3 regions of the Peribacillus sp. NJ11 genome follow, and region 3 is predicted to be linked to each of the others. Evidence: riboswitches for the same ligand, from Rfam matches in the RefSeq annotation. Region 3 holds a riboswitch; each other region holds the start of a gene.
What was found. A riboswitch is a leader RNA that binds a small molecule or an ion and turns the genes downstream of it on or off. The one in region 3 is predicted to bind cyclic di-AMP.
Positions count from the first base shown of each region.

Region 1: another riboswitch for cyclic di-AMP. It lies ahead of QUF86_RS00880 (APC family permease); the one in region 3 lies ahead of QUF86_RS09515 (TrkH family potassium uptake protein).
Region 2: another riboswitch for cyclic di-AMP. It lies ahead of QUF86_RS04110 (cation:dicarboxylate symporter family transporter); the one in region 3 lies ahead of QUF86_RS09515 (TrkH family potassium uptake protein).

Region 1 covers NZ_JAUCFO010000001.1:171,865-182,516, reverse strand. The annotation lists gene QUF86_RS00895 (DUF6044 family protein) at 1-1,112, shown strand, start outside; gene QUF86_RS00890 (glycosyltransferase family 2 protein) at 1,128-2,150, shown strand; gene QUF86_RS00885 (GtrA family protein) at 2,110-2,565, shown strand; cyclic di-AMP (ydaO/yuaA leader) riboswitch at 2,961-3,110, shown strand; gene QUF86_RS00880 (APC family permease) at 3,249-5,075, shown strand; gene QUF86_RS00875 (RhaT/GlcU family sugar-proton symporter) at 5,598-6,452, shown strand; gene QUF86_RS00870 (glucose 1-dehydrogenase) at 6,468-7,253, shown strand; gene QUF86_RS00865 (NADPH-dependent FMN reductase) at 7,381-7,926, opposite strand; gene QUF86_RS00860 (bile acid:sodium symporter family protein) at 8,043-9,008, opposite strand; gene QUF86_RS00855 (RrF2 family transcriptional regulator) at 9,322-9,738, shown strand; gene QUF86_RS00850 (nitroreductase family protein) at 9,853-10,560, shown strand.
Region 2 covers NZ_JAUCFO010000001.1:843,510-854,161, reverse strand. The annotation lists gene QUF86_RS04130 (TetR/AcrR family transcriptional regulator) at 1-88, shown strand, start outside; gene QUF86_RS04125 (YegS/Rv2252/BmrU family lipid kinase) at 260-1,153, shown strand; gene QUF86_RS04120 (hypothetical protein) at 1,282-1,944, shown strand; gene QUF86_RS04115 (efflux RND transporter periplasmic adaptor subunit) at 1,960-3,222, shown strand; cyclic di-AMP (ydaO/yuaA leader) riboswitch at 3,425-3,571, shown strand; gene QUF86_RS04110 (cation:dicarboxylate symporter family transporter) at 3,744-5,003, shown strand; gene QUF86_RS04105 (class I SAM-dependent methyltransferase) at 5,064-5,807, opposite strand; gene QUF86_RS04100 (hypothetical protein) at 6,022-6,795, shown strand; gene QUF86_RS04095 (D-alanine--D-alanine ligase) at 7,361-8,443, shown strand; gene QUF86_RS04090 (UDP-N-acetylmuramoyl-tripeptide--D-alanyl-D-alanine ligase) at 8,601-9,983, shown strand; gene QUF86_RS04085 (PP2C family protein-serine/threonine phosphatase) at 10,417-10,652, opposite strand, start outside.
Region 3 covers NZ_JAUCFO010000001.1:1,920,019-1,930,670, reverse strand. The annotation lists gene QUF86_RS09550 (aminoacyl-histidine dipeptidase) at 1-256, opposite strand, end outside; gene QUF86_RS09545 (VanZ family protein) at 283-888, opposite strand; gene QUF86_RS09540 (ABC transporter permease) at 1,285-2,301, opposite strand; gene QUF86_RS09535 (ABC transporter ATP-binding protein) at 2,298-3,023, opposite strand; gene QUF86_RS09530 (TetR/AcrR family transcriptional regulator) at 3,142-3,741, shown strand; gene QUF86_RS09525 (MFS transporter) at 3,788-5,035, opposite strand; gene QUF86_RS09520 (hypothetical protein) at 5,423-5,614, opposite strand; cyclic di-AMP (ydaO/yuaA leader) riboswitch at 5,948-6,089, shown strand; gene QUF86_RS09515 (TrkH family potassium uptake protein) at 6,261-7,595, shown strand; gene QUF86_RS09510 (potassium channel family protein) at 7,619-8,275, shown strand; gene QUF86_RS09505 (STAS domain-containing protein) at 8,420-9,253, opposite strand; gene QUF86_RS09500 (class I SAM-dependent methyltransferase) at 9,685-10,389, opposite strand.

The DNA.
Region 1 (10,652 bases), 1.7 Mb from region 3:
GCTTTTTCTTTTTTCTTGTTGCAATGGGCTTCCTTTGGATATCGGATGTGATCAGGAGAAAAGGGTGGAATTTAAGGTTTCTACTTTCAATCGTGTATATGACGGTCATTTTTGGTCTGGTCGAGTATCGGCTGGTCGCTTCCTTCATTTTTGATTCGGAGCCGAACAGCAGAGATGAATATTTTCATGCAAGGTTGCCGCTCGAGTGGGTCATCAAGCTTACTTTCAAAAATTTCGTCCTTGGACATACGCATGTCATGACTGTACATGCGCTTATCATCCTGCCGATTACAGTCTTTGCCCTTTATATCATTTTGACCAAAAAGCTATGGAGACAGGAAAAGATATTTGTTTTTTTGTTCGGCTTGAATTTTATGCTTTCCGCGTGGTACGCATTTTGGTTTTATAAAGGCTGGCTTCCTTTAACGGAAAGGTTTCACACTCTGGATACCTTTAATTTTGCCAGATTTCACTTTTTAAGGCCGATGGTGATTTACTTGGGGTTTGCCCTCGCGATAAAAATCATCTGGGAGCACAGCGATTATGCCAAGAAAACCCTTTCAATCTTCATAGCCGTTCAAATTATGATCTTAATGGGTTTCAATGAAGAAATCACTTACAATAAAAAACCATCTTTTAAAGAGTTCTATGCAGAAAGCCTTTTTCAGGAAATAAGAGATCATATTGGCCTTCCACAGGAAGAATATCGGGTCGCGAGCATTGGCCTACATCCTGCGATTGCCCAATTTAATGGGTTTTACACGCTTGATAGCTATAACAATTTCTATCCGCTTACTTACAAACATCAATTTCGTCAAATAATTGAAAACGAATTGGCTAAGAATAAAAACATCAGAATCTACTTTGATGAATGGGGAGGGCGTTGTTACCTATTTACCGATGAGCTTGGGAAGCATTATATGTTCAAGAAAGGCTCGAAGAAAGAGCTGGAAAATTTGGAACTTAATGTGGATGCGTATAAAGGGTTAGGTGGCAAGTATATATTTTCTGCTATACCAATCAACAATGCGAAGGAAAACGGGTTGGTCCTGGAAAGGATTTTCACAAAGAAAGGAAGTGTTTGGAAAATTCATTTATACAGAGTCATGTGAAAAGGGGGGAATATTGTGAATTCACCGATAGTAACGATTGTTGTACCTTGTTATAACGAAGAAAGCGTTTTGCAGGATACCATTTCCCAGCTTTGTGGATTGGTGAGGGGTTTAGTCGAAGAAAACGTTGTATCCGATAAAAGTAAAATTCTATTGGTTGATGATGGAAGCAAAGATCAAACATGGAAGATCATTTATAAAGAAACGATAAACAATGAATTTGTTCGTGGGCTAAAGCTTTCCCGGAATGCAGGTCATCAAAATGCACTTCTGGCAGGAATGTTTACAGCCAAGGAAGCCTCGGATTGTGTGATTTCCATTGATGCAGATTTGCAGGATGATATTCAAGTCATCCCTGAATTCATTCGGAAATTCAATGAAGGTTGTGAAATTGTATATGGTGTCCGCCAGAAAAGGGACCTTGATTCATTTTTTAAACGAACATCTGCAACTGGTTTTTATAAATTGATGAACAAGATGGGGGTTAACCTTATCTATAATCATGCCGATTTCCGGCTAATGAGCAAAAGGGCGATCGTGGAGCTGGAACAATTTGAAGAAACGAATCTTTTTTTACGGGGAATCGTCCCGCTCATTGGGTTCAAGACGGACACTGTTTATTATGACAGAAAAGAAAGATTGGCTGGGGAAACGAAGTATCCATTAAAGAAGATGGTTGCCTTTGCGCTTGATGGCATTACTTCTTTTTCAGTTACGCCGATCCGGCTTGTATTATGGCTAGGGTGTCTTTCCTTTTTCATTAGCTTACTCTTTGGGTCATACTTTTTATGGTTAAAGTTTTATGGACAGACCGAAACGGGCTGGACCTCATTAATTACCTCCATATGGTTGATCGGTGGACTGCAGTTGATTGCTGTCGGCTTGATTGGGGAATATATCGGTAAAATATATAATGAATCCAAACGCCGGCCTAAATATATTGTTGATCTGGATCTATTTAATCCGCTCGATTTAACAAAACGGGAGCAACTAGACAATGAACGGAACAGTATTGAAAAACTATCTAAAACACACTAATTCCTTTATCCGCTTTTTATTGGTTGGAATAGTCAATACAGCGGTTGGACTTTCCATCATGCTTTTTCTCATGAATGTTCTTGATTTATCTTACTGGATCTCCACCTTTTTCGGCAATGGTTCGGGAGCTGTAACGAGTTTTCTGTTGAACAGGACATTTACCTTTAAAAGCGATATAGACTTGCGGAGAGGAGTTGCCCGTTTCTTTTGCGTCATCCTGATTTGTTATGCCGCCGCTTATTCTTTAGGACAAGCCATTGCAGAATCGATGGAAGGATCCGTTCATTTATCCATGCAGCAAAATGTGGCTGTACTGATTGGAACAATCTTTTATACAGTACTTAACTATATTGGCCAGAAATACTTTGTCTTTAAGAAAAGTAATTTGAGACCAATTCAAGAAGGAAGGAACTAATTAGAGTGGATCATTGGGAATAATGAATAATGCCCTCTGATTGGATGGAAATTAAAGTTGACTATCCAAGCGGGGGCAGAACTGTTTAATGGGAAAGGCGAATTAGTTGATTGATTAGATAGGTATTCAGTTTCGTTCTTCGCTGTCTCCATGGTGGCTGATGATTTTTCCTTTTGTGGACCGCCATATTGTTCATTGATTGGTTAATGCTTTGACCTGAAACCTTCTTTTTTAGACATGTCATTCACCTCTTTCCTTCCTTCAATCATTTGTTTTGATGCCTTATGTAATATACGTCATGAACAAAACCTCACTAACAATAAATTATTCTTTTTCCGTGTAAAATTTTCATTTACTTTTCCATTTCACGGGAGTATGATAATCAACAGTTTCATATTTCTAAATCGCTTAAACCTTATGGTACGGGGGACCCGTTATAGGGATTGTTTTTCAATCCAAGGGGTGAATCCTTTCAAGGTAAAGGTAGGGCTACTCTTAGGTCCGAATCCGACAGCTAACCTCGTAAGCGTTATATGAGAAGGAAGGTGGAGCTTGTCAGACAAAAAAAATGATGTCTACAGGTCTATTTAGCCATGACTTGTAGGCATTTTTTATTTCGTCTTGTTTTTTGCAATAACTGGGGGAACATAAATTTATAACTAAAATATGGTGGTGAATACTTGATGTTATCTTCTATAAAGAGGTTCTTGATAGGGAGACCTTTAAAATCAAATGCACTTGGCGAACAAAAGCTAAACAAAACTAAGGCTTTAGCCATCCTATCTTCTGATGCATTGTCTTCGGTTGCTTATGGACCGGAACAAATATTGATCGTTCTCATCACGGTCGGTGCCGCGGCATTCTGGTATTCAATCCCGATAGCAATCGGGGTATTGATCCTGTTAATGGCCTTGATCTTGTCCTATAGACAAATCATTTTTGCCTATCCCCATGGCGGGGGAGCCTATGTGGTTTCAAAAAACAATTTAGGCATCAATCCAGGGTTGATAGCTGGAGGATCCTTATTGGTCGATTATATATTAACTGTCGCTGTAAGTGTTTCTGCAGGAACGGATGCCATCACGTCCGCTTTTCCAGGCCTGCATTCATATAATGTCGGCATAGCCATCATTTTCGTCATTCTACTTACCATCCTAAATCTTAGGGGGGTTACGGAGTCGGCCTCTGTTTTGGCCTATCCGGTGTACCTATTCGTTTTAGCATTGTTCATCTTGATTGGTGTAGGAATTTACAAGATCTTGACAGGAGGAGTTTCACCGGAATTGCACGCGCCAATCGGGACCCCGGTAGCGGGTATCAGTTTATTTATACTGCTAAGAGCATTTGCATCAGGCAGCTCCGCATTGACAGGAGTCGAAGCGATTTCCAATGCGATCCCGAACTTTAAAGATCCAGCCCCGAATAATGCTGCAAAAACTTTAATAGCGATGGGGTCCTTACTAGCTGTATTATTTTCGGGAATCGTATTCTTAGCCTATTATTTAAGCATTGTTCCCAGCGCAGAGGTCACGGTCGTCTCGCAGATTGCTGAAGAGATCTTTGGACGGAATTTCATGTACTTCTTCATTCAAGGTACGACTGCCTTGATCTTGATACTGGCCGCAAATACTGGCTATTCGGCATTCCCGCTGCTTGCGGTAAATCTTGCAAAGGATAAATTCATACCAAGGGCGTTTACGATTAGAGGGGACCGATTAGGATATTCCAATGGAATTATCATACTGGGGCTTGCGTCCATCATCTTAATAGTAGCATTTGAAGGACATACAGAAAATCTAATTCCACTTTATGCTGTAGGGGTATTTATACCATTTACGCTGTCCCAGACCGGGATGATCGTTAAATGGCTCCGCGAAAAGCCAAAAGGCTGGGTGGTTAAATTAACAATTAATTCAATTGGTGCCATTATTAGCCTGATCGTCACGATGATATTCTTTTTAACCAAATTTACTCAGGTATGGTCTGTTTTGATTTTTTTACCAATCATCATTTTAATTTTTCATCGAATTAGAAAGCATTATGAAGCAGTTGGTGACCAACTGAGGATTACAACTTGTGAGCCCATCTTACCAATAGAAGGGAATATCATTCTTGTACCTGTGGCGGGTATAACTCATGTGGTTGAGAATTCCTTAAATTATGCTAAATCTCTTTCAGCACATCAGATCATTGCCGTTTATGTTGCTTTTGAAAGAGAAGATGAAAAGAAATTCGAAGAAAAATGGAAAAAGTGGCAGCCTGATGTTAGACTCGTCACACTGAACTCTTATTACAGAAGCATCATTCAGCCATTAACTAAGTTTGTGGATACAGTTGAACATAAGGCGAGTGAATCTAACTATAAAGTTACAGTGATCATCCCGCAATTCATTCCGAAGAAGGGTTGGCACAATATTCTTCATAACCAATCAAGTTTACTGATCCGGGCCTACTTACTTTATAGAAGAAATGTAGTTATTACGACAGTGCCATATCATTTGAAGAAGTAATTTAAGAATAGAAGCAGACCTTGATCAGGTTTGCTCAGACTGTAGGTAAATTCGAAGAAAGCGAATTTGCCTACAGTTTTTTTCTTTAAAAAACGTTCCAGTTGTTTTCAGAAATCCGCTCCCTTTCCGCCGACTGTCTGCCAAGCCACCTCTACGCAAGCGACTCTGGTGTCCCGTCTAGCCAGTTATTCGGCAGGAGTGTCGCAAATTTCTTCAATCTATTGGGGGTTTCATAAAACAGTAAAGACCATTTTATTAAATCATGGTTCGGGATGAGACCATTCCGAACTCCCTTTTGTCGACAAGCTGGGCAAACCTTGATAGGGTTTGCTTCTTTTTATTTTTCACCCTAGAAACTTACAGAGAATCAAGTGTTCTGTAAGTTGGACATTGGAACGGAAGGGTGGTTTTTGAACACTTCATAAAATTACCAAGGTTCAATTCAAATAATGCGAACATATTAAAAGAAGACTAAATGAAATTTCCGCTATAGATTGGAACTTACATATATGGGGGTTGAAGATGGATATATTATTAGCTCTCTTGCCGGCATTATTCTGGGGAAGCATCGTTCTATTTAATGTGAAACTGGGGGGAGGACCCTACAGTCAAACATTAGGTACAACGATTGGCGCCTTGATTTTCTCAATTGGTGTTTATATTTTTGCCGATATTAAGTTATCCCTATTGGTGTTTGGTGTCGGGGTCGTTTCTGGATTGTTTTGGGCCGTGGGACAAGCTAATCAGCTTAAGAGCATCGATTTAATGGGTGTTTCCAAAACGATGCCGATATCAACTGGATTGCAGCTCATTTCAACCACTTTATTCGGGGTCATTGTTTTTCACGAATGGTCTACAATGAAAGCGGTCATTTTAGGCGTTTTGGCATTGGTTTTCATTATTATAGGAATTGTTTTGACCTCCTTGGAAGATAAAGAATCAAAAGAAGGCAAATCGGGAAACTTGAAGAAAGGAATTGTCATTCTCCTCATCTCGACATTCGGTTATTTGGTCTATGTGGTCGTGGCCCGTCTTTTTGATGTTGATGGCTGGTCAGCGTTGTTCCCTCAAGCGATCGGGATGGTGATAGGCGGTCTATTATTGACCTTTAAACATAAGCCGTTTAACAAGTATACGATTCGCAATATCATTCCGGGACTGATATGGGCTGCAGGGAACATGTTTTTATTCATATCCCAGCCCCGTGTTGGAGTGGCTACGAGTTTTTCCCTTTCTCAAATGGGCATTGTCATATCAACTATCGGCGGGATCGTCATTTTACGTGAAAAGAAAACGAAGCGCCAACTAATTGGAATCGGCATTGGAATTATCTTGATTATCATAGCTGGGATTATGCTCGGATTGGCAAAAAGTTAATTGGAGGGTGATTAAATGTATACAGATTTAGAGGGGAAGGTCGTTGTTATAACCGGTTCATCCACTGGTTTAGGAAAAGCGATGGCCATTCGCTTTGCTCAGGAAAAGGCAAAGGTAGTCGTTAACTATCGCACAAAATCAGAGGAAGCGGATAGTGTATTGGAAGAGATCAAAACCAATGGCGGGGAAGTTATCGCAGTGAAAGGCGATGTCACCGTTGAAGAAGATGTGATTAACCTGGTTCAATCAGCGATAAAGAAATTCGGGAAACTCGATATATTCATCAATAATGCAGGTATAGAAAACCCTGTTCCATCTCACGAGATGCCTTTAAGCGACTGGAATAGGGTAATCGATACAAACTTAACCGGTAATTTCTTAGGCTGCCGTGAAGCCATCAAGTATTTTGTAGAGAACGATATTAAAGGGAACGTGATAAACATGTCCAGTGTACATGAGATGATTCCCTGGCCTTTATTCGTTCACTACGCGGCAAGCAAGGGTGGTGTGAAGTTGCTTACGGAAACCTTGGCTCTTGAATATGCACCAAAAGGGATCCGTGTGAACAGCATTGGTCCTGGAGCTATCGCCACGCCAATAAATGCCGACAAGCTTGAAGATCCCGAAAAGAAAAAGGATCTGGAAAGTATGATTCCGATGGGTTATATCGGAAAGCCTGAGGAAATTGCCGCGGTTGCTGTATGGCTTGCATCTTCAGAATCCAGTTATGTAACGGGCATCACTCTATTCGCTGACGGTGGTATGACAAAATACCCTTCATTCCAAGCGGGAAGAGGATGAAAGTATCTGCTTGGAAAAAGCAGGATTACATCTAGCAGGAACACTGCTAGTTGATTCCCTCATTTATGAAATGATGCAGCAAGAATCCCAGCAGGGTCAATCCTGCTGGGATTCTTGTTAAAAAGCATTAACGAGTATGATGATTATACCAGCTAATGAAGTTATCGACGACAGTATCTATAAACTGGACAGTCGACTCATGTGTAAGACTGCCTTCGTTATCGATTTTGTCATGAACGGCTCCAACATATACTTCATTCCCGGGAAGGAGTGGAGAGGAGATGCCTAATGCGAATAATATTTCACGCAAATGCAATTGAGCTTTAACCGTACCTAATTGCCCCATTGATGCACCCATGATCCATGAAGGTTTGCCAATCAAGACTTTATCGACACGTGATAACCAATCGATTGCATTGCCCAATACACCTGGAATCGTACCATTGTATTCTGGTGTTACCCACAAGACTGCATCTGCTTCGGCCACTTTGTTCTTAAATTCTTTTACAACTAATGGAGGATCATTTTCAATATCTTGATCATAAAAAGGTAAATCCCGAATGTTTAAGATTTCGAGTTCAAACCGATCTTGATATCTAGTTTGAATATATTTGGCAAGCTTAAGGTTGTAAGATTCTTTACGGATACTTCCCACTATTGCAACAACTTTCATCTTCAATACCTCCAATTATAATTTGTAATGGATAATGGATAATCATGTAAAAATGTTCCACTTACCTATTATAATTGGAATGTAAATGAAAGGGAAAAAGGATGCTTAGGAAATAATCATTCGGCGGATCGCCCCTCATTCACACCGTGATGGTAATGCTTCTCCATTACATAGCCAAAAAAGGAAGCAAGCATTTGTTGAAACAGCATGCCAAGTACAACTGGTACCGCGACGGCAGCAGGAAAATAGGTGGTTGCAAGAACGGCTCCTGCACTGATATTTCGCATACCGCCTGTAAATGTCAAGGTGATGATGTCCCCCTTTTCCCATTTTAAACATGCACCGACCATCCAAGAAAGGGCATAGCCTGAAGCAGCGATGAACAAAACCAAGAAGGACATGATCATTAATTTCTTGTCGAAATGTGTTAAATAGGGCGCAATTTTTGAACTGTTCAATATGACTACGATTCCAACGCTTATCTTGGAAAATGGAGCTAAGCGGGGGGATAGTATATATGGTATCTTCCCTTTTGTAATCTGATTCAAGAACATGGCAAGAATGGACGGAAGAACGACCATCCCGATCAATCCTTTCACCATCGGCCCCGAATCCATTTCGATTGAACCGCCTCCAAAGAGGGAAACACTGTAAGGAACGATGAATGGTGAGAGAAGGGTGTCGATTAAGATGATGGTTAGGGCAAGTGCGGCATTCCCTTTATACATCGATACCCAAATCATACTGGTGACACCGGTTGGAATCACTACAGCCAGCACTAAGCCGGTAATCGTGAAAGCATCACCATGAAACACTAAATGGCCGAGACAAAAGGCCCAAATAGGCATAAGTATGTGGAGGATGATCAATACGATGAATACAGGAAAAGGGTGGGTGACTGCCCGTTGCAGAGATTTAAAGTTGGAGCCTAAACTTCCGGAAAATGTAATGAAGGCAAATATCCATGGAACAAGAAAGGTGTAATCCATTAGATGTTCGGCCAACAAGATGCCAATAACCACGCTTATCGGCGTGATGAGAGGCATAATTTTATCCATTTGTTCATTTATTAACTTCAGCATCATTCATCCACTTCCTAAGCAAAATTCTATTAAGTAAGTTTACCATATTCCAAAAAAGATATATTGTAAGACAAACAATTTGTTTATTTATTTTTGCCTGGAATGGCGAAAACCATTATTGGAAGGGTAGGTCTAGTGGGAGATTCTTCGTTCCTATTAATATACTATCACTGCGCTGGAACTCCCATCGATCCAAAAAGAGCTGCAGGCTTTCTCAGATGAATCTTCATTAAAAGGAGATTAGGCAGGATTGTTCGATGCAGCGTTGTATATTCATTGAAAAATAGTTTAAAGTAGAGGTGAGGTGAAAGTAATGTCAGAAAAGGTTTCCAGTATAATGTGGTTTAGTCTTGCAGTACAATCTCTGCTTGTACTTGCTGATCATGATGGATTATGCAATAGTACTAAATTGGCCGATAAGCTTGATTCGGAGTCGGGTTTTCTTAGAAAAATATTAAGTAATTTAGTGAAGGCAGGGCTGATTCAAGCGAAGGAAGGCAGGGATGGAGGATATTCGCTTGCCAAAAATCCCGATCAAATCATACTTGCGGATATATACTCTGCAATTAAATCCGAACCTTTTTCAAAAGGCTTCCTAGATGTAAATGATAAAAAGTGCTTTCAACCATCTTCTCGTGAAGCTTTATGCGGTTTGAAAAACGAGATGGAGAGCTGGATAATACAGGGCTTGGAGAAGAAGACGATTGCTGATTTACTAACAAAATCTTAATGTGAAAAACGAAACTAACAGGGTTTCGTTTTTTTTTAACTGTATTTGACAAAAGAACAGTATGCGTTATATACTGTTTCTGTAGTAAACACAGTTAAATGGAGGTCATTACAAATGACAAAAAATACAATGAGTAAAGAAGAGTACCTAAATAAATCGAAAGAATTGAATATACCGCTTGAAAAGCCGAAGGTCCTTACTGATACAGACTTCACTACGGTAGCAAAAGAACGGAGATCTGTTCGCCAATACGATGCTGAATACGTGATGACTGAAGAAGAAATTCGTGAAATCCTGGATATTGCGATTCAAGCACCGTCTTCTTCCAACTTGCAGCCATGGAGATTCCTTGTGATTCAAGATAAGCAAACCCAACAAGAATTGCTGCCCATCGCAAATAACCAACAACAAATTGTTGATGCCTCTGCTGTCATTGCCGTTTTAGCTGATATAGAAGGTTACAAAAATGCAGAGCGCATTTATGGTGAATTAGTAAATAAGGGGATCATGAAGAATGAAATAAAAGAGCCATATGTAGCCTCAATCATGCATAATTACGGTAACTTTTCTGCTGAAAAGGCTTTAAGTGTAGCTATGATTGACGGTGGCTTGGTTTCCATGCAGATCATGTTAGCTGCAAAAGCAAAAGGTTACGATACAGTACCAATGGGAGGGTTCGATGAAGCCCAATTTGTTGATGCATTCAATGTACCGGAAAACTTCAAACCCGTCATGTTAATCTCCATTGGGAAAGGGACTAAAGCAGGATTTGAAAAAGTCCGTTTGACACTCGATTCTATATTGACTTGGAATAAATACTAAGGTTCATAATATAAGGTTTTTGGAGCCAGGATAGCTGAAATTCGCTATCCTTTTTTCTGTATTAGAGTTGCTCTGCGCTCCTGTTAATAAAA
Region 2 (10,652 bases), 1.1 Mb from region 3:
TGTGTTATTTTTGGAAAAAAATGAAAAGAGAAGTCACTTGTGTACAAAGCTTATCTTGACGATGAAGGAATATTTGACGAATATATGAAGGCTTTACTGAAAAGGGGCGTATAGCCTCTTTTTACTTTTGATATGACTTAGATTTCAAGCCATATGAATTTTTCCATTTGATAATGATTGAGTTTCAAAAGCGGGGGTATAGGAAAAAGTATAAGTAGCAGGAAGAAGATAATTCTTTCATTAATATGGGGGCTAGATCATGAGATGGAAAAAGGGAATGCTGATTTATAACATAAATGCTGGAAATGGTAAACTCGAAAGGAATCTTGAGGCATGTCTTCCAGTTATAGCTCCTCATATTGATGAGTTCCTCATTCTACAAACGAAGGAAAAAGGCGATGCATCTCGATTTTGCTCGGAATATGGTGAAGACATGGATGTAGTTTTCGTATTAGGAGGAGATGGAACTGTACATGAGTGTGTAAACGGCCTTTCACCGCTGGAGAAGCGGCCATTATTTGGGATTTTACCTGGAGGGACTTGCAATGACTTCTCCAGAACATTGAATATTCCTCAAAATGTTCGTCAAGCCGCAGAAGCAATAGTAAATGGCAAGGTTCGTTCAATTGATATCGGGCAGGCCAATAACGATTATTTTTCTAATTTTTGGGGAGTTGGACTTATTTCTGAAGCTTCAAGCAATATTGATGAGCAGGAAAAAAACAGATTCGGAAAGATAGGGTATTTATTAAGTGCGGTAAGGACGATTGGTGATAGTGCCCCCTTTCCCTATAAACTTGAATATGATGGGCATTTAATTGAAGGGAAAGCAATCATGATTTTGGTCTTGAATGGATGTTTTATCGGTACTAATTTATTGCCGTTTCCCATGGTTAGTCCAGACGATGGGCTCTTTGGCGTTGCCATCTTGGAAAACGCAAACCTTGGTGCATTGTTGGAAATAATAGCGATGAAACGTTCATGGACAGAAAATCTGAGCTCGGAAGCTGGGGTGACATATGTGCAGGCCAGTACCCTGACTATTGAATCCAAGAGGCCACTTGATGTGGATATGGATGGAGAGAACTATAGCCAAACACCTACTCGAATTAAAGTCCTTGACCATCATTTATCGGTATTAATTCCCAATTAGAGGGAGATTAATTATAAAGGGTAAGGATTATGTGTTTTTTTTGTTTCAATCACTCCTTATTTCTGCATTTGTTTCCAAAATAAGATAAAATATAGAATGATATATCATTTTTTGCAGGAGGAACACATATGGTGTACCAGGTCAGATTGTTAAAGGGCATTTTAGAGCCTAATCGGAGTCGTTATCAGCTGCAAAATGCAGAGGCAGTCACACGACTTGGTTGGAAATTACTATTTTTATATCTTCTTAGTCTTTTAGTATTTGCTATTGAGGGGTATTTTGGCATTGGATCTGAATCATTTTCCAAAGAAATCACGAAGATGGGTGTTAATGAATTTGAAGCAGGAAAGTTGCTGATATTGAGCGGCAATATAATAGCAGGCATAATCCACCCTTCCATATACATATTTTTATCAGCTCTATTCTTTTGGATCGTTACGGATATTCCGTACATAAAAATAGTTATCGTTCAAATGATCATTTTTGGTTTGCAATTGGTGGAAAAAATATTATTGATTCCTCTATTCGTATTAATGGATATAGGCAACGATGCCAATCCTTTTTCTTTAGGAATCATCAGTCAGTATTTTCTCAGAAGTGATTACTTTATTCACTTTTTCAGCGAAATCACCATTTTTCAATTTCTTATTATTGCCCTGCAATATTTTTATTTAAAGGAATTTTCAGAAAGAAATAATTATTTGATCTTTTTAATGATTGTTCTATTCTATCTGGCCACTTGGTTTGTTAAAGCCTTTTTAGCATATATCCAAGTGGGCGTATTTGTATAAGGCGGGGTGAAAAGAATGAGCGGGAAATGGAAAATAGCAGCGGTCTCTATTGCGTCGACTGTTTTGATAACCGTTAACTTATACCTTATTGAAAAAAAGGAAAGCAAAGTGGAACGAACTGTTTTCGTGGAAAACTGGACAATGGTCAAAAAAGATACAATTACCGATACCATTCAAACGAATGGTGTAATTAAACCTTTGGAAGAGTATGATATCTATTTCGATACCAAGAAGAATGATTTTAAGAAATTCCTTGTAAAAGAAGGCGATGCGGTAACGGCTGGCTCCTCGTTGTTTGAGTATACGGCAACCGAACTTGATGCGCTTAAAGCGAATGTAGAATCGGAGAAAGCTGCCGCTGAGGGAGAAATTGTAGGGATTGACCAATACTTAGGGAAGTTGAGGTCTTATCAAGGGACATTGACCCGTGATCCCGATAAAGCGGTCATTGATGAATCGGTGGAAAGAAACTTGAATATCGATATAACAACAAGCTCTTCAGACCTTATTAAAAGTAACATTGAGCAAGAAATGTACAAGCAGGAACTCGAAAAAAACAGTTTGAATGAAAAAGTTAAAATGCTTGATGCTAAATTAAGGTCTATTGAGGAGCAGTCCAGCGCGATTGTAACGACCAGTGAAGCTGATGGTGTAGTTAAGAATATCAATAAAAACCTGAATAATCCCATTATATCCATTGTTTCGACAAATATGGCAATTGAAGGTGATTTCTCCGAAGAGGAGATGAAAAAGGCTGAAGTGGGCATGACTATAAAAGCAAGTTCTTCTGACTCAAAAAAGACTTTGAAAGGGAAGATTGGCCGTATCCATTCCTATCCAGCAGAAGAGCCGTCCATAAAAAAAGATAACAGATTTCCATTTCAGGCTTTAATCGAACCTGAAGGTGAAGAAACCGAACCTTTGTTGGTGGGATCCAAAGTCAATCTTACTGTAATAACCAATGAGAAAGCGGGTGTACCCTCCATTCCTATAGAGGCAGTCCATTACAAAGAACAGCCGCATGTCTACAAGTTGACTAAAAAAGGCTTTGTGGATAAACACTACATCACAAAAGGACTTAAAGCAGAAGGAAAGCAAGAACTCATAAAGGGACCATCCGTAGGTGACGTCATCCTATTAGAACCGAATAGGGTAGTGAAGAACCATTCTTATTTTATTACTCCAATTCAATTTGAAAAAGTGAAAACTAATACTTATAAGAAATTCAGCTCTAGGGAAAAAGTAAGATATCTGTTACTTGGCATTTTGGAAAAATAACCGCTTCTTTCATCAGGAGAGAGGATGTCAAATTAGTTGCTATTTCTATATCCATATAACTTATATGTATAAAAATTAGGCAATGGAATTATAGGTACAATATTCATTAATGCAGAATATTCAGACATATTTTGAGGTTTATTTCAAGAATGATTGCGAATAAATATTTACAGATTAACGTTTTTAGTATAATATTTTATTATAAGTTAACTCGCTTAATCTTATTCCAAGAACGGGGGACCCATTTTTGTGGATTTTATCCGCTAGGGGTGAATTCAGAAATGAAAGGGCTTTGTGTTTCCAATTCCTAACCCGACAGCTAACCTCGTCAGCGTCTTTAAGGGAACATGTGTGAATATTCACGCCAATAAGAAATCGACACATGAAGTGTCTTTTTTTTCGGCGTAAAGACAGAGTTTTTCAAAAAAAGAAAAATTACTTTCTTTTATTAGTATCTTGTTTCCCTTACCGAGACAAAAATGTTTTTGCATCAAAGACTTTATGGAAGGTGAGGAAAGTAAATGAAGAAATTCAAATTAAGTTTAGCTAGCCAAATTTTCATTGGTTTAATTTTAGGGATTATCGTTGGTGCCATTTTTTATGGTAATGAGACGGCCCAAAACTTTTTACAGCCATTCGGAGACATTTTCCTACGAATGATTAAAATGATTGTAGTGCCGATCATCGTTTCAAGCCTTATCGTTGCTGTTGCAGGTGTAGGCGATTTAAAATCAGTAGGTAAACTTGGCGCTAAATCAATATCATACTTTGTTGTGGTAACTATGATTGCGATTGCTGTTGGTTTAATTTCAGCGAATATCATCCAGCCTGGTGTTGGTGTAAATATGGACAAGCTAGAACAAACTGATATTTCTACCTATGTCGATACAGCCGAAACTAAGCAACATGAATCGTTCGTAGATACAATCGTTCACATTGTGCCATCCAATCCGGTTAAAGCTATGGTAGAAGGCGATATGCTAGCGATCATTTTCTTCTCCGTGTTGTTTGGACTTAGTATTGCGGCTATCGGTGAAAAAGGTAAACCAGTATTCCGTTTCTTCCAAGGTACAGCTGAAGGAATGTTTTACCTAACGAATATGGTCATGAAATTCGCTCCAATCGGGGTATTTGCACTAATCGGTGTGACCATCTCCAAGTTCGGTCTGGAATCTTTAATTCCGTTAGGAAAGTTAGCGCTTTCTGTATATGGAACAATGATTTTCTTTGTAGTTGTCATTCTGGGTCTTATTGCGAAATTTGTAGGATTCAATATCTTTAAATTGATTAAACTTCTAAAAGAAGAATTGATTCTTGCGTTCTCTACAGCAAGTTCAGAAGCTGTTCTTCCGAAAATCATGGAAAAAATGGAGAAAGCGGGATGTCCGAAACATATTGCTACATTTGTTATTCCGACTGGATACTCTTTTAACCTTGATGGCTCTACATTATACCAAGCGTTAGCAGCTATCTTCATCGCTCAAATGTACGGAATTGATTTAAGTATGTATGAGCAAATTACGCTGATGCTAGTGTTAATGATCACCTCTAAGGGGATTGCGGGCGTACCAGGTGTATCTTTCGTAGTTCTTTTAGCGACTTTAGGAACAGTTGGTATTCCTATTGAAGGTCTAGCATTTATTGCTGGTATCGACCGTATTCTTGATATGGGACGTACAGTAGTAAACGTTATTGGTAATTCACTTGCAGCAATCGTCATCTCTAAATGGGAAGGTCAATTCAACCCGCCTTCCGATAAAGAACTAGAGCAAGTTTCTTAATACAAAAAATCCAGAGTGATATGTCACTCTGGGTTTTTTTTGAATTTTAAAAAATGTACCTTATTTTTGAACGATCCAGAAGCGGCAATCAGAAGAGAAAACGTTTACATCATCACTTTCATGGAATAATTCACTTCTGTAAAAGGTCTCGATGACTGTAAACCCTGCTTCTTCAAGACCATCAAGTACTTCAAGTTGTGTTGGAATATGGAGGTAAGTATCTTTTTGAGGTGTCTTTCCGAATGTGAAAATATCCCCAAACTCATAAAGCCTCTCATCTTGTTTACCTTCACACCAAATAATTTCCTCTTGTTCCCAGAAATTCATATAATATTCGTTTTTATCACGGTCGTGTGTTGTGAAAATGAAAATGCCTTCTGGTTTTAAAATACGATTTATTTCATTTAAAGCTAATGTACGGTTTTTTCGCTGGGGAATTTTCATTAAACCATTAAAAGCGAAGATTACTTTATCGAATGATGAATTGTTGAAAGGGAGTTTCGTTGCATCGCCAAGGATAAAGGGTATATCCAGGTTATATTCGTACGATATTTTTTCGGCTTCATGAAGCATGGCAGGTGTTTTATCGATTCCCGTTATACTTTGAAATCCTTTTTTATACAGTGCAAATGTGGTTCTTCCAGTTCCGTAGCCAATATCAAGGATTGTATCATCCTGATATAAATATTTTTCGAATGCATATTTTTCTGATTGCCAAAGATCAAAATTTTTTGTTGCATCAGCATAAAGTGAAGCGGCCTCAAGTAAAGAATTAATGATAAAACTTTTTTCAATTTTATCCATCGTCAATTCCTCCAAATTTTAATTTTTTCCTATAATATAGATATTTGATATTGTCGAACTCGTTCCTTGACCTTATAGGTGAATATAGAGACGGGTTTCACATTATTTAGACGATGCTGATGATGATTAATATTCTGGGTTATATAACTTACGTGAAACCCCAAAAGTTTGATAAAATAACATTATTGATTGAGAGCTCGGAGGGGATCAGGTTATGAAGAGTGATAACAATGATATCTTATATATGCATATGCAGGCTTCTGAACGGTTTGTCCTTTTTAATGGACTCAATTTCCGCGAATTTGTTTATTCGCTGCCATATACCATGGATTCCATCTTATTGTTGAAACATCAATTCGATGGAGGGGAATACAATTTGAATGTCCTGCTTGAGAGCGCTTCATCTGAGGATATTGCGAAGCTCGTTAAAGAAAATGTCCGGGCATATGGAGATTTCTGTTGGATTGATTTTGAAGAAGCCGAAGGGCTGGATGAATTGGATGGCAGGGAAATAGCGGAACTTTTATATTTAGGGCATGCAAAAACTCATCTAGAACCTCCATTTTTCCGTAAATTGAATAATCAATTTGTGTACCTTGCCCAGGATGATGGCTGGTTCAATAAAATTTATTTTCGTTCTCTTTCGACATATTATATGATGTTAGGAAGCCTGATTCCGTTAAAGCTGGAGCCATTAAAAGTGGAGAGGTCGTGGCTTGGAATCAGAAAGAAAAGAGAACTTACGGCCATCCCTCCAGAAATGATTTCTTCTTTGGCTCATATTCTGGCAGAGGGGCTCATTTTTTCCTTTCGGCATGTTAAGTACTCAAGAACGAAGATTGAGATACCGGCATGGGTCGTAGGGGATTATTTAAATATGGATGAGATGCATGATGACTTTTCGGATAGAAATATTAAGGAGCCGGATGTCTTTATTACGTTCAATCGAAAAGAAAAAGTATGGGAAAGCATTATAAAAAATAAATAATTATCCTGATTATCCTAACTTCCGGATTCTTGGATTGGATTATCAAAATCCTGGAATATTTTAGGTTTAAGACTTACTATCTCATGCATAAAAGATTAGAGAGGACGACGCACTGAAGTGGTTGGCCTATAATCATTGGAAAAGCATCAATGATGGAAGTTTCGCTTTACCCCGCATTAACAGGCTGTAAGGGAACGGATGGCAAATGTAATGAAAAAGAAATGTGGTGGGCCAACAGCCTGTAAATGCCCGATTGCGACGCACAGGATGTGCTAGCATAGGTGTTGCCACAGGACGTGGCGAATTTAACCTGTGTTCCGCTTATGGTAATCATTGGAAAAGCATCAATGATGGAAGTTTCGCTTTACCCCGCATTAACAGGCTGTAAGGGAACGGATGGCAAATGTAATGAAAAAGAAATGTGGTGGGCCAACAGCCTGTAAATGCCCGATTGGCTCAACTAACCATCATTGGAAAAGCATCAATGATGGAAGTTTCGCTTTATCCGTTTTAGTGTAAAATGATACAATGAACATGGTTAAAAGAATATTGGAGGGTAATACTCATGAAAACTAAACTAGGTTTGCTTTATGGTGGAAAATCTGCGGAGCATGAAGTTTCTATGCAGACGGCTTTAGCAGTCATTAAAGCTCTCGATTTAGCAAAGTTTGATATATATCCGATTTACATAACAAAAGAGGGTTCATGGATTAATGGACCGAAGTTGACAGGACCTGCTGAGAGTGTGGAGGCTTTGACTTTTTCACCGGAAAAATCGAGCTCGCCTCTTGCCTTACAAGCGCATTCAACTGATGAAAATAGTGAATCAACAGGGTATGACGTAATTTTCCCATTGCTTCACGGACCAAATGGAGAAGATGGAACCGTGCAAGGGATGCTGGAACTATTGAATCTTCCTTATGTGGGTAATGGCGTTTTAGCCTCATCAGCTGGAATGGATAAGGTTATCATGAAAAATATTTTTGCCCAGGCGGGACTACCTCAAGTTAAATATACTTGGTTCATTCGTTCTGAATGGGAGAAAAATACTGAAAGCGCCATTAAAAAGGTAGCGGATGAATTGGGGTACCCATGCTTTGTCAAACCCGCTAACTTAGGCTCGAGTGTCGGTATCAGCAAATGTAATGATGCTGATGAATTGGAAAAAGCGGTAGTGGAAGCTTTTCAATTCGATAGGAAGATCATCATTGAAGAAGGGGTAATAGCTCGTGAACTCGAGTTTGGCATCCTTGGTAATGATGACCCGTCTTGTTCAGTGGCAGGGGAAATCATCCCTAAGAAAGATTTTGCCTTCTATGATTATTCAGCAAAATACGTTGACGGTAATTCCGCGATGGTCATCCCAGCGGAGATAAAGGAAAGCGAGTATGCAGCTTTATCCGAAATGGCCATTACAGCCTTTAAGTCATTGGATTGCTCTGGATTGGTTCGAGCTGATTTCTTCTTGACGGAAGAGGGCCAAATCTATATTAATGAAGTGAATACAATGCCTGGGTTCACTCCATTCAGCATGTTTCCGTTATTGTGGAAACACACAGGTGTCGACTATCCAACATTAATTGAAAAACTCGTGAAACTTGCCTTGGAACGTCATCAAGAAAAACAACAAATTAAATATACAGTTTGACCATGCAGGTAATGTATCAGTAAACTTCACAATCCTTCAAAAATTGATTTGATGGATCCAATCAGCAGGAGCCGGTGCGATTTACACTGGTTTCTGCTTCGTTTGGTTAATGGAAGAAGAGAGCGGTTACCGGTTCGATGAATGTAGGAGGAGCAAAATGATAAAGAGAACGTTAAAACAAGTACATGAAATGGCAAATGGATTGAATGATATCACTCCATTCCAGACCATAGGGATCAATGGGGTTACCATCGATTCAAGAACGGTTAAGGAAGGTTGTTTGTTCATTCCTCTTAAGGGTGGGCAGGTTGACGGCCATCAGTATGTCAAGCAAGCTTTAGCGCAAGGAGCGTCGGCTTCTTTTTGGCAAAGGGATGTTCCGAATCCTCCTAATGATTTACCGATAGTCATTGTTGAAAATACCGAAAAAGCACTTCAACAATTAGCGCGTGCTTACCGTGAGCAATTGAATATAAAAGTCATTGGGATAACAGGCAGTAACGGTAAGACGACTACGAAAGATATGACGGCTGCATTGCTGGCGACTACCTATAAAGTTCATAAAACCAATGGTAACTTCAATAACCATCTAGGTTTACCACTAACGGTGCTTTCTATGGAAGAGGATACTGAAGCCGCTGTTTTGGAAATGGGAATGAGCAGCCGCGGTGAAATTGAGTTCTTATCCAAAATGGCAAAGCCAGATGTAGCGATCATTACCAATATCGGTGAATCACATTTATTGGATTTAGGATCACGCGAGGAAATAGCGAATGCGAAGCTGGAAATTGTCGAAGGTTTGGCGGAAGATGGGACGCTCATATATCATGGTGATGAACCATTGCTTCGCAGTCGAATCAAAAAGGATTTTCCTGATTTAAACGTAATATCTTTTGGACGTACAGAACAAAATGATTTATTTCCGCAGACCATTAACCAAGGATCAGACAGTACGACGTTTACAATCGCATCTGATGAAAAGGAAATCGACTATGAGATACCTGTTTTAGGCCAACATAATGTTCTTAATGCATTGGCGGCCATCTTGGTGGCTAAAGAATTCCATGTAGATGATTCGGCGATCCGTAAAGGTCTGTCAACCATTCAGTTAACTAATATGAGGATGGAATTGGTCGAGGGTGCAAAAGGGCAGAAAATCATCAATGATGCGTATAATGCCAGTCCAACTTCAGTTAAGGCCGCTATAGAGCTGATTGAGGGATTATCTGGTTTTGAGAAAAAGATACTTGTACTGGGAGATATGTTGGAGTTAGGACCACAGGAAAAAGACTTTCATTTGAAAATAGGTGAATTGATTTCAAGTGAGCGGATTGATAAGATCTTCACGTATGGTCCTTTGGCCGAGTTTATTGCCAAGGGAGCGAGCAAGGCTTTTTCATCAGAGAAAGTTCGTCCTTTTCAAGATAAGCAGAAGCTTATTGAGGAACTTAAATCGTCAACACAGGTAAATGATATCATTCTCGTTAAAGCTTCTAGGGGCATGAAGCTGGAGGAAGTCGTTCAAGCCTTGCAAAAATAAAAAAGAGTAGAAAAGCCGTTTCTTTTTTAAACGGCTTCAGTAGAAAAGGGGTTCGGAATTAAATTCAGAACCCCTTTTGGAATTCCCTTTGAAATTCTGGCCCGAGGTTAAGGAATTTGGGCTCTACAACTACTATGCATTTTTGGACCTTGTCATGTCCAATTGGCCATCTTCTTGCACCAGTTGGTTTAAAGTAATCATTTCAAGCTAATCTCGCTGAATGGAATTATCCGAGACTCCTACGGGATAAGCGTGCCCAAGGGAGCCCCTGCAGGAGTAAAGGCGAGGGTGCCCCCTGGACCGCCCGCGGAATGCGAGTGCCTGGAGAACGGTCAAAATTTAAAACCTAAAATGGAATGCAGACAAACTCAATTATTATCGAGTCAGTCTATAGTCTGAGGCCGTTTCTTTGAAGCGGCCTTTTTTATCGTATTTAAAAAAGTGTCCCGGCAATAATGCAGATATCATCGTTAATAACTGAATGCCTCATCCTTGAAACCAAAAGTTCCTTAAGAAGGTCATGTGTATCGAGATGGACATTTTCGATGAAGTCCCTCTCAATATTGTCAGATCTGTCAATGGCAGAAGGTACCGGTGTTTTAGAGAGTCCATCTGTATAGATGATGAAACGGCTTCCTGGTTCATAATGAAATACTATTTTTTTAATGG
Region 3 (10,652 bases):
TGTTCTTTTCGCAAACCATATCCATATGCCCCTGGATAATGACGGTAGGTGCACTTTCATATCCAATTGTGGCAGGCTTTTTGATAATGACATTTAGTGCTTCATCCTGAATCACCACCAGGTCCCTATCCTTAGCAAAGCGAACCAAATAGTCACTGATTGCTTTTTCATTGGCTGATCCTCTCGGGATTTCGGAAATCGCTGCAAAATAATGAAACACGGGATGGCCCGTTAATTCTTCTAAAGTGCTATACATGGAATTCATCCTTTCAGTTATCTTATTTATGAATCTACTCTAGAATGGATCGCCACCACTCTCGTGAACAATGGATACAGGATGTACCCCAGGTAAACACCAATCATATTCAGTACTAGGTCATCGACATCCAAACTGCCGCGCCGAAAAACAAACTGACAGATTTCGATGCCCGAAATCGAAAGTAATGGATAAAGAAATTTCCTTGAAGCTGATAGATCTTTCCCTTCCTTGGACAACAAATATAGCCCGAATGGAATGAACAGTCCCACATTGGCGCTAAGATTATAAAATGACACAAGCCCGTTCATTTCGTTCGATAAATATGAAAGAATCGTGGAAAAAGGAATCAAATTATACGAATAAACCTGCCCTTTTGGCCGAAAGAACAACAAAACCATTAATGATAAACTGTAGCCACTAAAGGCTGCCTGCCACAAAAGGCGCGGAACCTTGACCATTTCACCTCGAAAATAAAGAACCGCAAGCGAAACGAAAATGAGGATACAAAACCAGACAACCATGATCACCAAAGGATTCAAATATAATAGGAGCTGAAGGAAAAGAGGCAAACCGCATAAAAACAGTGCTTGCGACAGCAAAAGGGAAAGCATGACCGATTTTAGAGACATGTAACTCCCTCCCCTTCTATTTCTTTCCAAATCACTGCATATCATTATATCCTAGGACATCTTTAACACCCCGTCAACAAACTACTTCAAAGGGAAGCTTTTTAGTATGAATCAACCGATGGAAAGGATAATTCGTCCTTAATCCCCGATAATTCGTCCGATGTGTGGGATATTCCGTCCTTCTTCCGGATAATTCGACTGATGTGCCGGATATTCCGACCTACATCCAGATAATTCGACCGATGTGTGGGTTTATTCGACCTTACTCCGGATAATTCGACTGTTGTGTGGAATAATTCGATCTTCTTCCAGTAAAACAAAAAGCCGGTTCCTCACGATCCAGGAATCCGGCTTTGTTTTACGTTATGCAGATGTAATCATCGGTATTAATCCTCATTATAAGGTACGGTATTTTTTTAAACTGATGATATTGATGGTTATAAAAACGACTGAAAATGCCAGGAGAATGAGTAAATCCAGTAAAATATCATTGAATGTGAAACCTTTGTACATAATGCCGTTCATGGCATCCGACGCGTAATAGAGCGGCATGACCTTGCCTATTTTTTGCAGCCAGTCTGCCATGCCATCTAATGGGAAAATCCCTGTAAAGAAGACTTGCGGCACGATGACCAGAGGAATGAATTGTACCATTTGGAATTCAGATGTTGCGAAACTCGATAGTAATGTACCAAGCGATAATGCAACGAGCGCGACGAGTATATTCGTCAATAAAACGAGCCATATTGAGCCGACAAGCACGATATCCAGTACATTTACAGCATATAGTACGACTATTATCGTTTGAATAAGAGCAAATAAACCATATCCGATCACATAACCCGCTACGATTTCGTATCGTTTAATCGGTGTAGCAAGCAGACGTTCCAACGTACCACTTGTTCGCTCCTTCAAAAGCGCAATACCCGCTATTAAAAATACGAAGAAGAAAACGAAAAAGCTAACGAGCATCGGACTGAAAGTATCAAAACCCTTTGTGTTTGCATCCCCGTAAACATATTGCTCCTCAATTGAAGGAGTATTTTTTTGTTTCCCTTGCAACGCTTGCATCATTTGCATTTGAACGGCCTTTGCACGAGCCGGTTCGTCGTTCAACAGCGTCAGTTTTATCTGGCCATTTTCAACTTGTAACCAGCCATCCGTATTATTTTCGATCATTCTTTCCTTAGAAAACTTCTCAGCAGCCGTTACTTGAAAATCCGCTTGTTTCAATGCTTTAACCAGAGTTTCATCACTGCCTGTAACAACGATTTCCAAATCACTCGCTTCTGTATCGAAAATAAAATACATGAGCGTTAAAATGAGCAATGGAGCGAGGAAAAATAAAGCGAGTGTCCTTCGATCCCGGCGCATCTGCTGTATAATTCGAGTAACAAGAGAGGCAATTCTCATGATAGTCCACCTCCAATCCTCAAAAAAACATCATCAAGCGTTTCCACTGCATATTGTGTTTTTAAAGCTGCCGGTGTTCCTGATGCGATGATTTCACCTTCACGCAGCATCGCCAGTTTATCGCATCGTTCCGCCTCATCCATCACATGAGTCGTGATGATGATCGTCTTATGATCTTCATTTCTTAAACGTTCAAGTTCCTGCCAAATGGACTGTTTCAGCAAAGGATCTATCCCTACGGTCGGTTCATCCAAAATGAGGATTTCCGGGTTTTGGATGAGTGCAACCGCCAGTGACAGACGCCGTTTCATCCCACCGGAATAATACGCTACCCGAACGTTCAAATCATTCGTCAATTGTACGATTTCAGCTGCATATTGAATGCGTTCCCTTCGTTCCTTCTTCGATAAACGGTAAAGCTTCGCAAAAAATGCGAGATTTTCAGCTCCCGTCAGTTCTGTATATAAAGCATCGGACTGTGCCATATAGCCGACATCCATTAACAGTGCTTCGTTTGGCACTTCATGATCAAGAACCGTGACTTTACCCGCATCGGGCTTAAGCAATCCGACAATCATTTTAATCAAGGTCGTCTTTCCGCATCCGGATGGACCTAACAAGCCGAAAATCCCATTTTTTTCTATATTCAGGTTCAATGGCTGAATGACCTTTTTATTATGAAAACCTTTAGCAATTCCTTCAATGGAAATCGCATTTTTCATTGTACACACATCCTTCCTCTTTAATTAACACGGTGTTGAGTGTATCATCATTCTAAGGTAGCATTTGGTCCAATACAATCAACATATTTGGAAAAATGTTAAGTGAAGGAGACATTTCATGGGATCGATTCATGAGGATATGGTACATAAAACGAAACTGCAGATACAACATCATTTTATTGCACTCGTAGAGGCAGAGGGGTTCTCACATGTAACAGTGAAGAAAATTGCGGAACGCGCTAACATTAATCGGGGCACATTTTATTTGCATTATACGGATAAATATGAATTGATGGATCACTTACAGCAGAAATTGTTAAATGAACTTCAAACACGGATTACTGCCATTCTGCCGAAAGAGGCTTTTTTGGCTCTACATCAGCAACAACTTTACCCGCCCTTCGTAGCAATTTTTCAATTCATTAGTGAACATGCACATGCATTAAGGGCCATTCTTGGTGATCAGGGCGATCCTTCTTTTGCAAAAAAAATAAAGCGTGTATTCGGTGAAGTGCTGTTGGAGCGACTAATCAGCCAGCATCCAGCAGCAAAAGATGAGGCGTTTCGTAAGTATATGCATGCCTTCATGACATCAGCGATTTTAGGGGTGATACAGGAGTGGCTGGAGAATTGCGACGGGCAAACGGTGGAAGAAATGGCGAAAATTCATTTTCAAATCTTGAACTTCATCAGCCAAGTGCGCACATTCGTTCAATGAACTTTTTATAAAAGGCATGTTCCATTTACATGCCTTTTATAAGAACTTACATCTTTTCCCCGGCATCCCCAACGGAATAATACCTGCTCTTCGAGGCCTTCACACTAAGTATGGACAGTAAAATTGATACGGCGAACATGATCATGGTACCTGAAATGACCACGAACCTAATCGAAATGAAATGAGCTGAGACACCAACAATCGCTGTAGTCATGATGATCAGTAAAGCTTCCAACAAGCCAAAAATACTTCCAACCCTCCCCATAATCTCCACTGGAATATTATTTTGATAAAATGTTTGAAAGCCTGTGTTGGCAAAAGCCAGTGAAAAGGCAATGATGAAAAATCCGATGGCGGCCATCGAAAAGGAATTTGAAAGGGCATAGATCACATAACCTATCGATACAAATAAAGATCCAAGTCCAATTAGGTACGATATTGGTATTTTATTAATGAATATCGCGTTGACTATTGCACCCGCAATGATGCCTGCCCCGGCGATGCTTACAAGGAATCCGTAATCGCTGTCCGACAAAAGGAGCACGGCCTTGGCAAACACCGCTTCTTGGGAATCCATGGCCGTTTCCATTACTACCATGCAGCTGAATAAGAAATAAATGAGCATGATATAGGAAAATTTCCGGCTGAAGTCCATGACGATGCCCCAATCCTTTTTCATGATGGTCCAAGACAGGTAATGACTGGTTTGTTCAAGGGAACGTTCCTTTTCAAGATTGGGCATGAATAGAGTTATGATGCCGGATAATAATAAGGCAGCCGCGTTAATGTAAATGGCTATAACGGGTGTACCGATCAAGAATAGGAGACCCGCTATCGCAGGTCCAATCAAAAAAGCCCCAGAATCCATTAAGCTTCGCAACGAGTTAAATCGTTTCCTCTGTTCAATGGGTATTAATTTTGTTATATACGACCTGGATGTCGTTACAAACATGGACCCTGCCATATTGATCACCAAGACAAGGGAATAGATGACCCAAATAGAAGAAGTCAATGGCAGCAAGGCTATGAATACCGCTCGAAATAGGTCAAGTGCCACCATAAGATTCCGCTTATTTATCCGGTCGATCACGCTGCCTGCCCAAACATTCGTAAATATGGCAGCCATCGGTTTAACGATATAAAGTCCAGCTACCGCTAAAGCTGAATCAGTCATATCCAGCACGATTAAATTAAGTGCAATAAAATAAACCCATGCACCAAAGTTCGAAATCCCGATGCCGCACAATAGGATGGAGGGATATTTCCAAGCTACTAATGAATTTTTGAATGTCAACGCTTCTCCTCCTTAGAAAAGGAAATATAAATCCCATCCCCAGGAAAGGCTTCTCGGGGGACGAGATCAATAGTGCGGTGTTACTATGCACCATAACGGAAGATCCCGTCACAGCATCCCCTTCCCGAGAATTGCTTCAATTTATGCTTACTACTCCTTCCAGTTGACGGTGCTCTCTGAAAAGTGGTCATTTCATTTGCTTTCTCTTCATTACATCCATATTCATCATTTTCTAAATTTTAACATTATTGTATTAATAGTGTAAACGTCATAATTTTCAACGCAAAAAAACTCATTCAAAAATAAATGAGTTTAAAAGCAAAACAAGTTATGGATTTTTCGCTCTAGTTCCCGGATAGTACACAGGATGACATAATTTCAGTTGATTTACCTTAGAGAAAACAATTTTAACAACGGATTCTTTTTCTTATCCGTTATCCTTAACTCATTCATTATGATTTGATCCTCATGATCGGCTATCCATTTCCTTAGTGCATCTTTATCCTGGCATTGTGTTAAATATGTCTGTCCACCCTTGCCTGTAGCGTTAATAACATATCTATTGAACGTCTTCTCCATAATTGCCCGCCTTTTTTATAAAATGTTTGAAACCTTTTAATAAGAATGCCATACTTTTTTTCTTTATGATTTTCAAAAGAAAAATAATTTATTTATATTAGAAAATAGATTTGCAATGACATGTTCTGCTTGAATGTGTTGAATAAAGTACATCGCTGTTGGTTATCATAATCGGATTAATCGAACCTATCATAATGTGCTAACTAATATTTGTCAATACGTTTTTCAAATGTAAATAAAACGTAAATTTTCAGTTTTGTTAAAGAAATATTTTTTTACACTTTAGGGGTTTACAACTGCTAAATGATGGGAGTAGAATACGTTTATCAATTTAATGCATTTCGGCCAAAACTCAAGGAATTGAGTACGGAGGACCCAATCATTTGGGGTTAATTCTGCCTTGCAGAAGGGATGAGATCAGCTCTTTCGCCATCCTACCCGTCAGCTAACTTCGTCGGCTAAAGCGAAGGAGGTCATAAGACCGCCTATTTCGGGAGCTTTTTTTGCACGCTTTTTGTGGCAAAATAGCCTTTCGATGTTTTCGCAGGTCTTTTTATTATGCTTTGAAAAAGATTCATAAAGAGGATTGATGGTTAAGATTTCATAAGTTTTACACAATATTTTTATAGGTAGGGATGATCATTTGATAAAAACAAAAAATTTATTGGATCCGCCAAAAATCCTTGTACTCGGCTTTGCCATCCTGATACTTATTGGGGCCTATTTGCTGACCCTGCCGATTTCGACTGAAAATGGGAATGGTCTTTCTTTTCTGGATGCTTTATTCACCTCAACCTCCGCTACATGTGTAACAGGGCTTGTCGTGGTGGATACGGGGACGACTTTCACCACCTTTGGTGAGTTGGTCATCTTAACACTGATTCAGATAGGCGGCCTAGGGTTCATGACATTTGCCACGTTTTTCTTTTTCTTATTAGGCAAAAAGATTTCTTTAAAAGGCAGGTTACTCTTGCAGGAGTCCTTAAATAATCTATCCATGGCAGGTGTAGTCAAGTTAGTAAAACGGCTTTTAATTTTCACGGCCATCATTGAAGGCGTGGGTGCCCTGATCTTATCGATCCGCTTTTCTTTTGACATGCCAATCGGCAAGGCGATCTATTACGGGGTTTTTCATTCCATATCGAATTTCAATAACGCCGGCTTTGATTTAATGGGGGAATTCAGGAGTTTGACCCCTTATGTATCGGACCCATTCGTAACCCTTACCGTCGCCTTCCTCATCACGTTTGGCGGAATAGGTTTTATCGTAATGAATGAACTATACGAATATCGTGAAACCCATCGTTTATCCGTACATACGAAGGTTGTTCTGATGACTAGCTTGACCCTTACAATCGTCGGCGCAATTTTAATCTTTTTATTCGAGTTCGGTAATGCCAAAACATTGCAGCCTTTATCTTTCATGGGTAAAACCTTATCGTCTTTATTTCAATCGGTTTCACCAAGGACAGCAGGCTCCAATACGTTGAATATCCCTGATTTAACTCAACCTACATTACTGCTCATCATTTTCTTGATGTTCGTTGGGGCTTCACCCGGATCGACTGGCGGCGGGATTAAAACAACAACATTTGCGACGCTTCTTGGAACGGTTTGGTCACAGATTAAAGGAAAGGGCGATGTGGTATTATTCCGTCACCGCATTTTGAATGAAACCATCTTTAAAGCATTATCCGTTACATTCATCGGGGTCTTCCTTGTTTCAATCATTTCCATTCTGCTGACCATCACAGAAAGTGGAAGTGATTTCTTGATGATTTTATTTGAAGCCACTTCAGCATTCGCCACAGTGGGACTTTCAATGGGTTTGACCCCCGAATTATCACCGGTTGGCCGAATGCTCATCATTTTCACGATGTTTGCAGGCCGGGTGGGTCCTTTGACTTTTGCCTTTGCCATCGCAATGAGGCGTAAGCCAGATCCCTTCCGTCATCCAAAAGGGAAAATCATGATTGGTTAACCATAAATGAAGGAGTGTAAATGATGGGAAAACGACAATATGCCGTAATCGGTTTAGGCAGATTCGGAAGCAGTGTGGCAGATAGATTATATACCGCTGGCCAAGAGGTATTGGGTATTGATATCAGCGAAGAAAGAGTCGAGAATGCGGAACTGAGCGTTACCCATGCAGTCATGGCGGATACCACTGAAGAAGAGACATTGAAATCCATCGGGATTCGTAATTTCGATTGTGTCATCGTAGCCATCGGAAATGATATGCAATCAAGCATTTTGACTACCTTGCTTTTAAAAGAGCTTGGGGTTAAAAAGGTCATTGCCAAAGCACTTAATAAAAATCACGGTCAGGTGCTCACTAAAGTTGGTGCCGACTGGGTCATCTATCCTGAGAGGGATATGGGGGAACGGGTCGCGAACCAGCTCCTGTTCCCTAACATGCTGAACTATATAGAGCTGTCTAAAGAATACAATATCGAGGAAATCATCCTCCCCATGAGTATGAAGGGAAAAAGCCTCAGGGAACTTGATTTACGCGCAAAATATAATATCAGCGTCATTGCCATCGTGAGTAATGGAGAAATTATCATAGCACCGTCACCAGATCAGGATATCCATGAAAAAGATATGCTTTTGGTCGTTGGCAATAAAGAAGACCTAGCCGTCTTTGCAAATATTGAATAATCCGGCAGGTTCCGGCTCTTGCCTTATGGAGCCCGCCACCTATTTTGAATGTAGCATTCACCTATACATGCGAGAAGACCGCCATATGGAGGTCTTCTCGATGAAATTTATAACGAGCATACCCTTGCCAAGTATATGTATGTATTATTTTATCGTACTGATCGCTTGGGCAAGAGTGGACTTTATCGTCACTTTATCAAAAGGCAGTTGAAGCTTAACGGCAGTCATTGCTATTTCCGGCCGAAGTCCTGAAAGGGTTGTATGAATTCCGATCAAATGTAAGGATTCAATCAATTGTGACAGTTGGTGGGCGGATGCACTATCTATTGCATGAACGCCCGATAGGTCAATGAAAAGCCTGGTGACATTTTTTTCAGCGCACTTTTGTAAGGTGTTTTCAAGCAAGGACATGCCCCTCGTCGTGTCAATATCGCCTATCAGGGGAAGCAACGCGGTATTATCTTTAAGGGAAATGATGGGCGTGCTCAATTCATCGATCGTGGCCTGTTGGGCTTTCATAATTTTATTGGCATATTTATGATTCGCTTCCGTAAACCTCTCCATCACTTCACTGAACACCTTGACCACTATCCGATACCAGGAATTTACTTCCTCCCGTGTATATCGATCTCCATGCAATCCCACAAATCGGTCAATGTAATCCAGATATTGCTCTTGCGTTCGAAAAAACTCCCTCAATATAAAATAGATGGGTGTGTTTAAATGCTGCTCATCCTGACCGATATCTTCAATCCACTCATCAAGACGCTTAAAGAATTCCCTTTCCTCTGTAACAAATATCTGAAAGAAATGTAAGTGGAACTCATTATTTTGTTGCTTCAGTTTTTTAATCACTTTGGGATCGGGTGAGCTATAAACCCCCGACTTATCATTTTTATTCAAAGTTGCGTACCAATCCTCAGTCAATTGAGCTGCCTCACCTAATAAAAAGGAATATAGTTCTTTATTTCTGTGCATAAACTCCTCCACCTATTTAATTTTTTTATAATATCTAATGCTATTAAAGACTGAATCAGCATTGTCAGGGTATTGAAAGTTAACCGTTTTATCAACAAAAGAAGCATCGAAGATAACCGCTTCAATACTTAAGATCCCATGCCAATGGTCCCTTCATTCCATATACCTTCCCAGCTGTTTTTGAAACCATACAACCACTGATTTTTCAAAAAAAAAAAAATCTGCAAGAACATTCATCTATCATTCTGGTAAAGCGGCATTCACCAAATCGTATTTTTTTGTTATAGTTTACCATTTTTATTTTTTTGTTAACAAATTCACCGCCATCCTGCCCCTTTTCTTTATCACGCAAAAAAAGGACCTGATCCCAGATCCTCCGTTCAGTGACATTGAGCTACACTATCCACATAACCTAATTAACCTCATGAGAATTACTTTTTCATAAATATTGCGGTCCATAAACCCTGCACCCCAAAGGTTTCATCAGATTGTTCCATTTTCCTCATTTTACGTATTTCCACCACTTCAAAATCCTTGAAGATCATTCTAAGTTTTTCTTCAGTAAAACCTAATCCGCCTTTAAGGCTTCTTTGCCTATATACCTCCCAATCCGAGATATCTGCACCACCCAATATGCCACCTTCCACAAAACAAGTAATCGAATACATTCCCTTAGGCCTTAACGCCTTTTTTACCATCTCCAAATAATTGATCCTTCGATGTGGAGCAATATGATGAAAACAACCTGAATCATATACAAAGTCATATTGCCCTTCCCCAATGTCCAATTCAAATATATTCCTTTGAATGAAGTTCACGTGCACTTTACTTTCTTCCGCTCTTTCTTTCCCCCATTCCAAGGCTTCCTTTGAAAGATCCACCGCATCAACGGAACAGCCCTTTTGAGCAAGGTAAATAGCATTTCTTCCAGGTCCGCACCCAAGCTCAAGAACCTTTCCTGACCCAAGTAACCCACTATCAAAGTATTGAACCAAATTCTCATCAGGGAGGTTTCCGAAAAAGGGAATCCCTTTTTCACGGTCTTCATAAAAACCATTCCAGAATGCAGTTGGCTCACGCAATAACGAGTCCAGCATGTTCAATAGATCTTCATAGGTTGTAATCGTCTCCGACAAAACCATCACCTCTTCCCATTAAATCCCACCATTTAATTATATCGATTTCGGTCGGTGCCCATGTAACAGCTGCATCAAAAATGCGTTACAGATGGCGTTCACACACTATTGGACCCCGTTGATCAGTCCTATATCCATAATAGATAAGACAGGGGCTTTTTATTTACATGTCAATCATTACATGTACTTTACAGCGGATCAGGCTTACGTTTTCCTATATAAACAGACTGATCCATATGTAAGGCTGTATAGAAAAGAAAGGA